2 regions of the Streptomyces sp. NPDC006487 genome follow, and region 1 is predicted to be linked to the other one. Evidence: riboswitches for the same ligand, from Rfam matches in the RefSeq annotation. Region 1 holds a riboswitch; the other holds the start of a gene.
What was found. Region 1 has a riboswitch for ZMP and ZTP ahead of ACFYM0_RS06605 (bifunctional 5,10-methylenetetrahydrofolate dehydrogenase/5,10-methenyltetrahydrofolate cyclohydrolase). Riboswitches for the same ligand answer to the same signal wherever they lie in the genome.
Positions count from the first base shown of each region.

Region 2: linked by a shared signal. The riboswitch ahead of glyA (serine hydroxymethyltransferase) and the one ahead of ACFYM0_RS06605 (bifunctional 5,10-methylenetetrahydrofolate dehydrogenase/5,10-methenyltetrahydrofolate cyclohydrolase) in region 1 are both predicted to bind ZMP and ZTP.

Region 1 covers NZ_JBIAHN010000003.1:312,773-316,064, forward strand. The annotation lists gene ACFYM0_RS06600 (peptide MFS transporter) at 1-452, opposite strand, end outside; gene ACFYM0_RS06605 (bifunctional 5,10-methylenetetrahydrofolate dehydrogenase/5,10-methenyltetrahydrofolate cyclohydrolase) at 588-1,505, opposite strand; ZMP/ZTP riboswitch at 1,534-1,634, opposite strand; gene ACFYM0_RS06610 (methyltransferase domain-containing protein) at 1,725-2,486, shown strand; gene ACFYM0_RS06615 (RNA polymerase sigma factor) at 2,700-3,292, shown strand, end outside.
Region 2 covers NZ_JBIAHN010000011.1:99,141-102,432, reverse strand. The annotation lists gene ACFYM0_RS20345 (glutathionylspermidine synthase family protein) at 1-99, shown strand, start outside; gene rocD (ornithine--oxo-acid transaminase) at 120-1,325, opposite strand; ZMP/ZTP riboswitch at 1,435-1,525, shown strand; gene glyA (serine hydroxymethyltransferase) at 1,561-2,844, shown strand; gene trpS (tryptophan--tRNA ligase) at 3,252-3,292, shown strand, end outside.

The DNA of each region.
Region 1 (3,292 bases):
TCGGCGGCGTACAGCCGGCCGACCAGCGCGGAGATGTTCGGCTTGAGCAGGCCGGTGCCGATGACGATGAGGACCAGACCGGGCCAGACGAAGACCGGGTTCGGGACGGCCATCAGGACGTGACCGGCCATGATGACCACGCCGCCCCACAGGACCGCCCGCCGGGCGCCGAGGAAGCGGTCGGCGATCCAGCCGCCGGGCAGCGCCAGCAGCGAGATCATGGCCATGTAGACGCCCTCCACCGCCTCCGCGGTGCCCTCGTGGAGTCCCATGCCCCCGTGGCCGCGGGAGGCGGCGAGGAAGTGCACGAGGATGGCGACCATGCCGTAGAGGCTGAAACGCTCCCACAGCTCGGCGAGGACGAGGGTGGCGAGCCCGCGCGGGTGGCGCTTCCCGCCCACCGCCGCCGCGTCCGGTGCTGCGTCCGACGCCGGGGGCTTCTGCATATCCATCGAAGGCTTCACATATTCATTGGAGCCCTGTCGCGCCGGACCGGGATCGGTCTTTCGGCCTGTTACCGGAGGAAACGGAACGCCCCGGACCGAAGGGCCCGGGGCGTTCGTCCGCGTCGGGGGGTGCGGACCGGGTCAGAGGTCCGCGAGGGCCAGGCCGGCCTGCGCGGCGGCGGCCTGGACGGTCTGCTCCAGCAGTACGGCGATGGTCATCGGGCCCACGCCGCCCGGTACCGGGGTGATCAGCGAGGCGCGTGCGGCGGCGGACTCGAAGTGGACGTCGCCGACGTTCCCCTCGTTGTAGCCGGCGTCCAGGACCACGGCGCCCGGCTTGATGTCCTCGCCGCGGATGAACTCGGCCTTGCCGACGGCGGCGACCAGCACGTCCGCCTGCCGGACGATGGACGACAGGTCCACGGTGCGCGAGTGGCAGTAGGTGACGGTGGCGTTCTGCTCCAGCAGCAGCATCCCGGCGGGCTTGCCCAGGATCGCGCTGCGGCCGACGACCACGGCGTGCTTGCCGGTCAGGTCCACGTCGTAGGCCTCCAGCAGGCGCATGATGCCGCCGGGGGTGCAGGAGACGAAGCCCGGCAGTCCGAAGCCCATGGCGGCGAAGGAGTGCATGGTGACCCCGTCGACGTCCTTGCCCGGGGCGATGGCCTCGAAGGCGGCGCGCTCGTCGATGTGGTGCGGGACGGGGTGCTGGAGCAGGATGCCGCTGATCTCCGGGTCCTCCGAGAGCGCGGTCAGGGTGGCGACGAGCTCCTCGGTGGTCGTCCCGGCCGGCAGCTCCACGTGGCGCGAGGTGATCCCGGCCTTGGCGCAACGGTTCTGCTTCATGCGGACGTAGGTGACCGACGCGGGGTCCTCGCCCACGAGCACGGTGGCCAGACAGGGCGCGGTTCCGGTGCGCTCGGTGATCTTCGCGGCGTACTCGGCGGTCCGCTCCGAAATGCGGCGGGCGAGGGCGGTGCCGTCCATCAGCCGGGCGGTCCCGGCGGCGGGAACGTCCGGGGTGGCGGAAACGGTCTGGGCGGTCGTCTGAGTGGTCATCGGGGCTCCTGAGCGTCGCTGCGGGATCGCGGTTCGCCCAGGCGCGCGGCAGTCGGCGTACGGGATGCGGGTGTACGCCGGGCCGCTCCCCGGTGGTGATCCACCCGAACGCCAGTCACGGCCCGCCGCCCAGTGTAGGCGACCTCCCGGGATGTCCGGCGTGGCCCCCGGCCCGGCAATCCGGTGGATGACCGGCGCCGGACCTGGGACGATCGAGACATGACGCGCACTTTCGACCATCTCGTCGCGGAAGCGGAATCCGTTTCCGTGGACGGCTGGGACTTCTCCTGGCTCGACGGCCGCGCCACCGAGCAGCGCCCCTCCTGGGGGTATCAGGGAATCCTGGCGCGGCGCCTGGCGCAGGTCGGCTCCGCCCTGGACATCCAGACCGGCGGCGGAGAGGTGCTCGCCGGAGCCGGGCCCCTGCCCCGGCTGACGGTGGCCACCGAATCGTGGCCGCCCAACGTCGACAAGGCGACAAGGCTGCTGCACCCGCTCGGCGCGGTCGTGGTCGCCGACTCCGACGAACCGCCGCTGCCGTTCGGCGACGGAGCCTTCGAGTTCGTCGCCAGCAGGCATCCGGTCACGATCTGGTGGGAGGAGATCGCGCGGGTGCTGAAGCCCGGTGGCACGTACCTCTCCCAGCAGGTCGGCCCGGCGAGCGTTTTCGAGCTCGTGGAGTACTTCCTGGGAGCGCAGCCGGAGGAGGTCCGGCGGGCCCGGCACCCCGACGACGCGGTCGCCGAGGCCACGAAGGCGGGACTGGAGGTGGTCGATCTGCGCTCCGAGCGGCTGCGGACGGAGTTCCACGACATCGGAGCCGTGATCTACTTTCTACGGAAGGTGATCTGGATGGTGCCGGGCTTCACGGTCGGGCAGCATCGGGCCCGGTTGCGCGAGCTGCACGAACAGATCGAGCGCGAAGGCCCGTTCGTCGCACACACCGCCCGTTTTCTCATCGAGGCCCGCAAAACGGGCTGACAAAACGGGCGGACGCGACCACCCGCGACCGGCTCCCCGGTCGCAGCGTGGCGCAGGTCACTCAATTCAGCGCGTAACGAATCTACTCGGGCATGCGATGAACCGACAGGTGTCCTCGTGCGGCCCGGAATACAGACCCCCCTCGGGTCTGTTTCCCGAGTTCGCGCGATGATGTCCCGCCACCCCTTATCTGTTCGCAACGAGAGGCTCCTTGTGTCGCTCAGCCCGTCCCGTACGTTCCCCACGGAGATCGCCGAATCCGAGGCCCTGGTCGCGCTTGTCGAGCGTGGCCGCGAGCAGGGTCACATCAACGGTGATGACGTGCGCCAGGCCTTCGAGGCCGGCCGCATCCCGGTGGACCAGTGGAAGCGGGTCCTGCGCAGCCTGAACCAGGTCCTGGACGAAGAGGGCGTCGCGCTGCACGTCAGCGCCGCCCCCGCCACGAAGGCTCCCGCCAAGAAGGCGCGCAAGGCGGCCGCCGCTCCGGCGCGCACCGTCGCCAAGAAGGCCGCCGCCCCGCCGCGCCTCATCGGTGCGCGCAAAACGGCTGCCACCACCCCCGCCGCGGCGATATCCGACCCGTCGGCCTCCGGGACCGAGGAGGAGGTGGCGGCCGAGGCCGCCGCCGCGCCCAAGAAGCGGACGGTCAAGAAGACCGCCGTCAAGAAGACCGCCGTGAAGAAGACGGCCGCCACGAAGAAGACCGCCAAGGACGGCGACGAGGGCGACGCCCCCGTGGCCGAGGGCGAGGACTGGGCAGCCGAGGACCTGGACGAGGGCGACGAGAAGGAGACGCCCAAGACGGG
Region 2 (3,292 bases), on a different contig from region 1:
TGGGTCGTCGAGGACGAGTCGGCGGGCCTCGGCATCCGGGAATCGGCGGGGCCGGTCACGGACGAGTACGCCCGCTTCCTGCCCCACGTCATCCTCTAGCGGCCGTCGGGCAGGGGCCGTCAGGCGCCGAGGACCGACCTGAGCTGGTCAAGCCCCCAGTCCAGGTCCTCCTTGGAGATCACCAGCGGCGGCGCGATCCGGATGGTCGAGCCGTGGGTGTCCTTGACCAGCACGCCGAGCTCCATCAGCTTCTCGGAGATCTCCCGGCCGGTGCCGCGCGACGGGTCGATGTCCACGCCCGCCCACAGCCCGCGGCCCCGTACGGCGGTCACCGCACCGCCGCCGACCAGCAGGTTCAGCTCCCGGTGCAGGTGGTCGCCGAGCTCGGTGGCGCGCTGCTGGTACTCGCCGGTGCGGAGCATCGCGATGACCTCCAGGGCGACGGCGCAGGCCAGCGGGTTGCCGCCGAAGGTGGAGCCGTGCTCGCCCGGCCTGAACACGCCGAGCACGTCGCGGTCGGCCACCACCGCCGACACGGGCACGACCCCGCCGCCCAGCGCCTTGCCGAGGATGTACACGTCCGGGACCACGTCCTCGTGCTCGCACGCGAAGGTCCTGCCGGTGCGGCCCAGGCCCGACTGGATCTCGTCGGCCATGAACAGGACGTTCCGCTCGCGCGTCAGTTCCCGTACGCCCCGCAGGTATCCGGCCGGCGGCACGAGTACGCCGGCCTCGCCCTGGATCGGCTCCAGGAGCACGGCGACGGTGTTCGAGGTGACGGCGGAGGCGAGCGCGGTGAGGTCCCCGTACGGGACGATCTCGAAGCCGGGGGTGTACGGGCCGAAGTGGTCGCGGGCCTCGTGGTCGGTGGAGAACGACACGATGGTCGTCGTCCGGCCGTGGAAGTTGTCGGCGGCCACCACGATCTTGGCGTGCCCGTCCGGTACGCCCTTGACCTCGTACCCCCACTTGCGGGCGGTCTTCACCGCCGTCTCCACGGCCTCCGCGCCCGTGTTCATGGGCAGCACCGCCTCCTTGCCGCACAGTGCCGCGAGCTCGGTACAGAAGTCCGCGAAGCGGTCGTGGTGGAAGGCGCGGGAGGTCAGGGTGACCCGCTCCAGCTGGGCGCGGGCGGCGTCGAGCAGGCGGCGGTTGCCGTGGCCGAAGTTCAGGGCGGAGTAGCCCGCGAGCATGTCGAGGTAGCGGCGGCCCTCCACGTCGGTCATCCACGCGCCCTCCGCGGTGGCGACGACGACGGGCAGGGGGTGGTAGTTGTGCGCGCTGTGCGCGTCGGCGGAGCGGATGGCATCAGCAGTTGTCGACACGGGGTCTCCGATCGTCCGTCAAGCCGGTGACGAGGGTGGCGTCACCTTCCATCCTCGCTCGAATGCCGGACGGAGAAACCTTTCTTGCGGCGTGCCCGCTAAGGTGTCGGACACGCACGGCGACTGGCGCACGGAGAACCAACTCCGGGGGAGCCGTGCGCGCACGACCGCATACAGGGCCGCTCGCCTGGGCCTCGCGGGGACGAGACCTGACATCGACCCCGGAGGAGCCGCCATGAGCGCGAACCACCACCCCCCGTACCGCCACCCCGCCCTGCTCGCGACCGACCCCGAGCTGGCGTCCTTCGTCGCCGCCGAGGAAACCCTCCAGGCGGAGACCCTGCGCCTGATCCCGAGCGAGAACTACGTGTCCGCGGCCGTGCTGGAGGCCTCCGGCACCGTGCTGCAGAACAAGTACAGCGAGGGCTACCCGGGCCGCCGCTACTACGAGGGCCAGCAGAACATCGACCGCATCGAGGCGCTGGCCGTGGAGCGGGCGAAGGGCCTCTTCGGCGTCGACCACGCCAACGTGCAGCCCTACTCCGGCTCGCCCGCCAACCTCGCGGTCTACCTGGCCTTCGCCGAGCCCGGCGACACGGTGATGGGCATGGCGCTGCCGATGGGCGGGCACCTGACGCACGGCTGGGGGGTCTCGGCGACGGGCTCCTGGTTCCGCGGCGTGCAGTACGGGGTCCAGGCCGAGACCGGGCTCATCGACTACGACGCCGTACGGGACCTCGCGCTGGCGGAGCGGCCCAAGCTGATCTTCTGCGGCGGCACGGCGCTCCCGCGCACGATCGACTTCGAGGCGTTCGCGTCGATCGCGAAGGAGGCGGGCTCGGTCCTGGTCGCCGACGTGGCGCACATCGCCGGCCTGATCGCGGGCGGGGCGCACCCCTCCCCGGCGGGTCACGTGGACGTGATCTCCACGACCACGCACAAGACCCTGCGCGGCCCGCGCGGCGCGATGCTGATGTGCCGCGAGGAGCACGCGAAGGCCATCGACAAGGCGGTCTTCCCGGGCCTCCAGGGCGGCCCGCACAACCAGACGACGGCCGGCATCGCCGTGGCCCTCCACGAGGCGGCGCAGCCTTCGTTCGTGTCGTACGCGCACGCGGTCGTGGCCAACGCGAAGGCGCTGGCCGCGGCGCTGCTGGAGCGGGGATTCGACCTCGTCTCCGGCGGTACGGACAACCACCTGATCCTGATCGACCTCACCGGGAAGTCGGTGTCCGGCAAGATCGCGGCGAAGGCGCTGGACCGGGCCGGGATCGTCGTGAACTACAACACGGTGCCGTTCGACCCGCGCAAGCCGTTCGACCCGTCGGGGATCCGGATCGGCACGCCGTCGCTGACCTCGCGGGGGCTTCGCGCGGAGCACATGCCGGTGGTCGCCGACTGGATCGAGCGTGCGGTCGCCGCTGCGGCGAAGGGTGACGAGCCGGCCCTGGGCGCCATCCGCGCCGAGGTCGCCGACCTCATGGCCGCCTTCCCGGCCCCGGGCCTCCCCGTCGCCTGACCCCCCCCGGGTGGGGGCCGGTCCCTGCGGGGCCGTCCCCTACCCGCCCTTCCACCGTTCCCCGGGGCTCCGCCCCGGACCCCGCGCCTCAAACGCCGGCGAGGCTGGAATTGCCCTGCGGGCAATCCAGCTCCGGCCAGGCAAAATCCAGCCCCTCCGGCGTTTGAGGAGCGGGGGTCCGGGGGCTGGCCCCCGTGCAACGGCGCGGTACGGGCACGATGGCGCCCGGCACATCCAGCCCCGACAGGTGCCGGGAGGAACGGAAAGCGGTCGCTCGGCCGAGGCAAGATCCGGACGGGCCGCTACCGTCCGGTACCCGTGGCAGGGCCGGGCGGACCCGGGGGGACCCGCCGGGTTCCGGCCAGCGGCGGGGCCGAGCCCGGTGTCACACCTGAGAGAATGGCGCCATGGCTTCTGATCGTCCTCGCGCGCTCTCCGGCATCCAGCC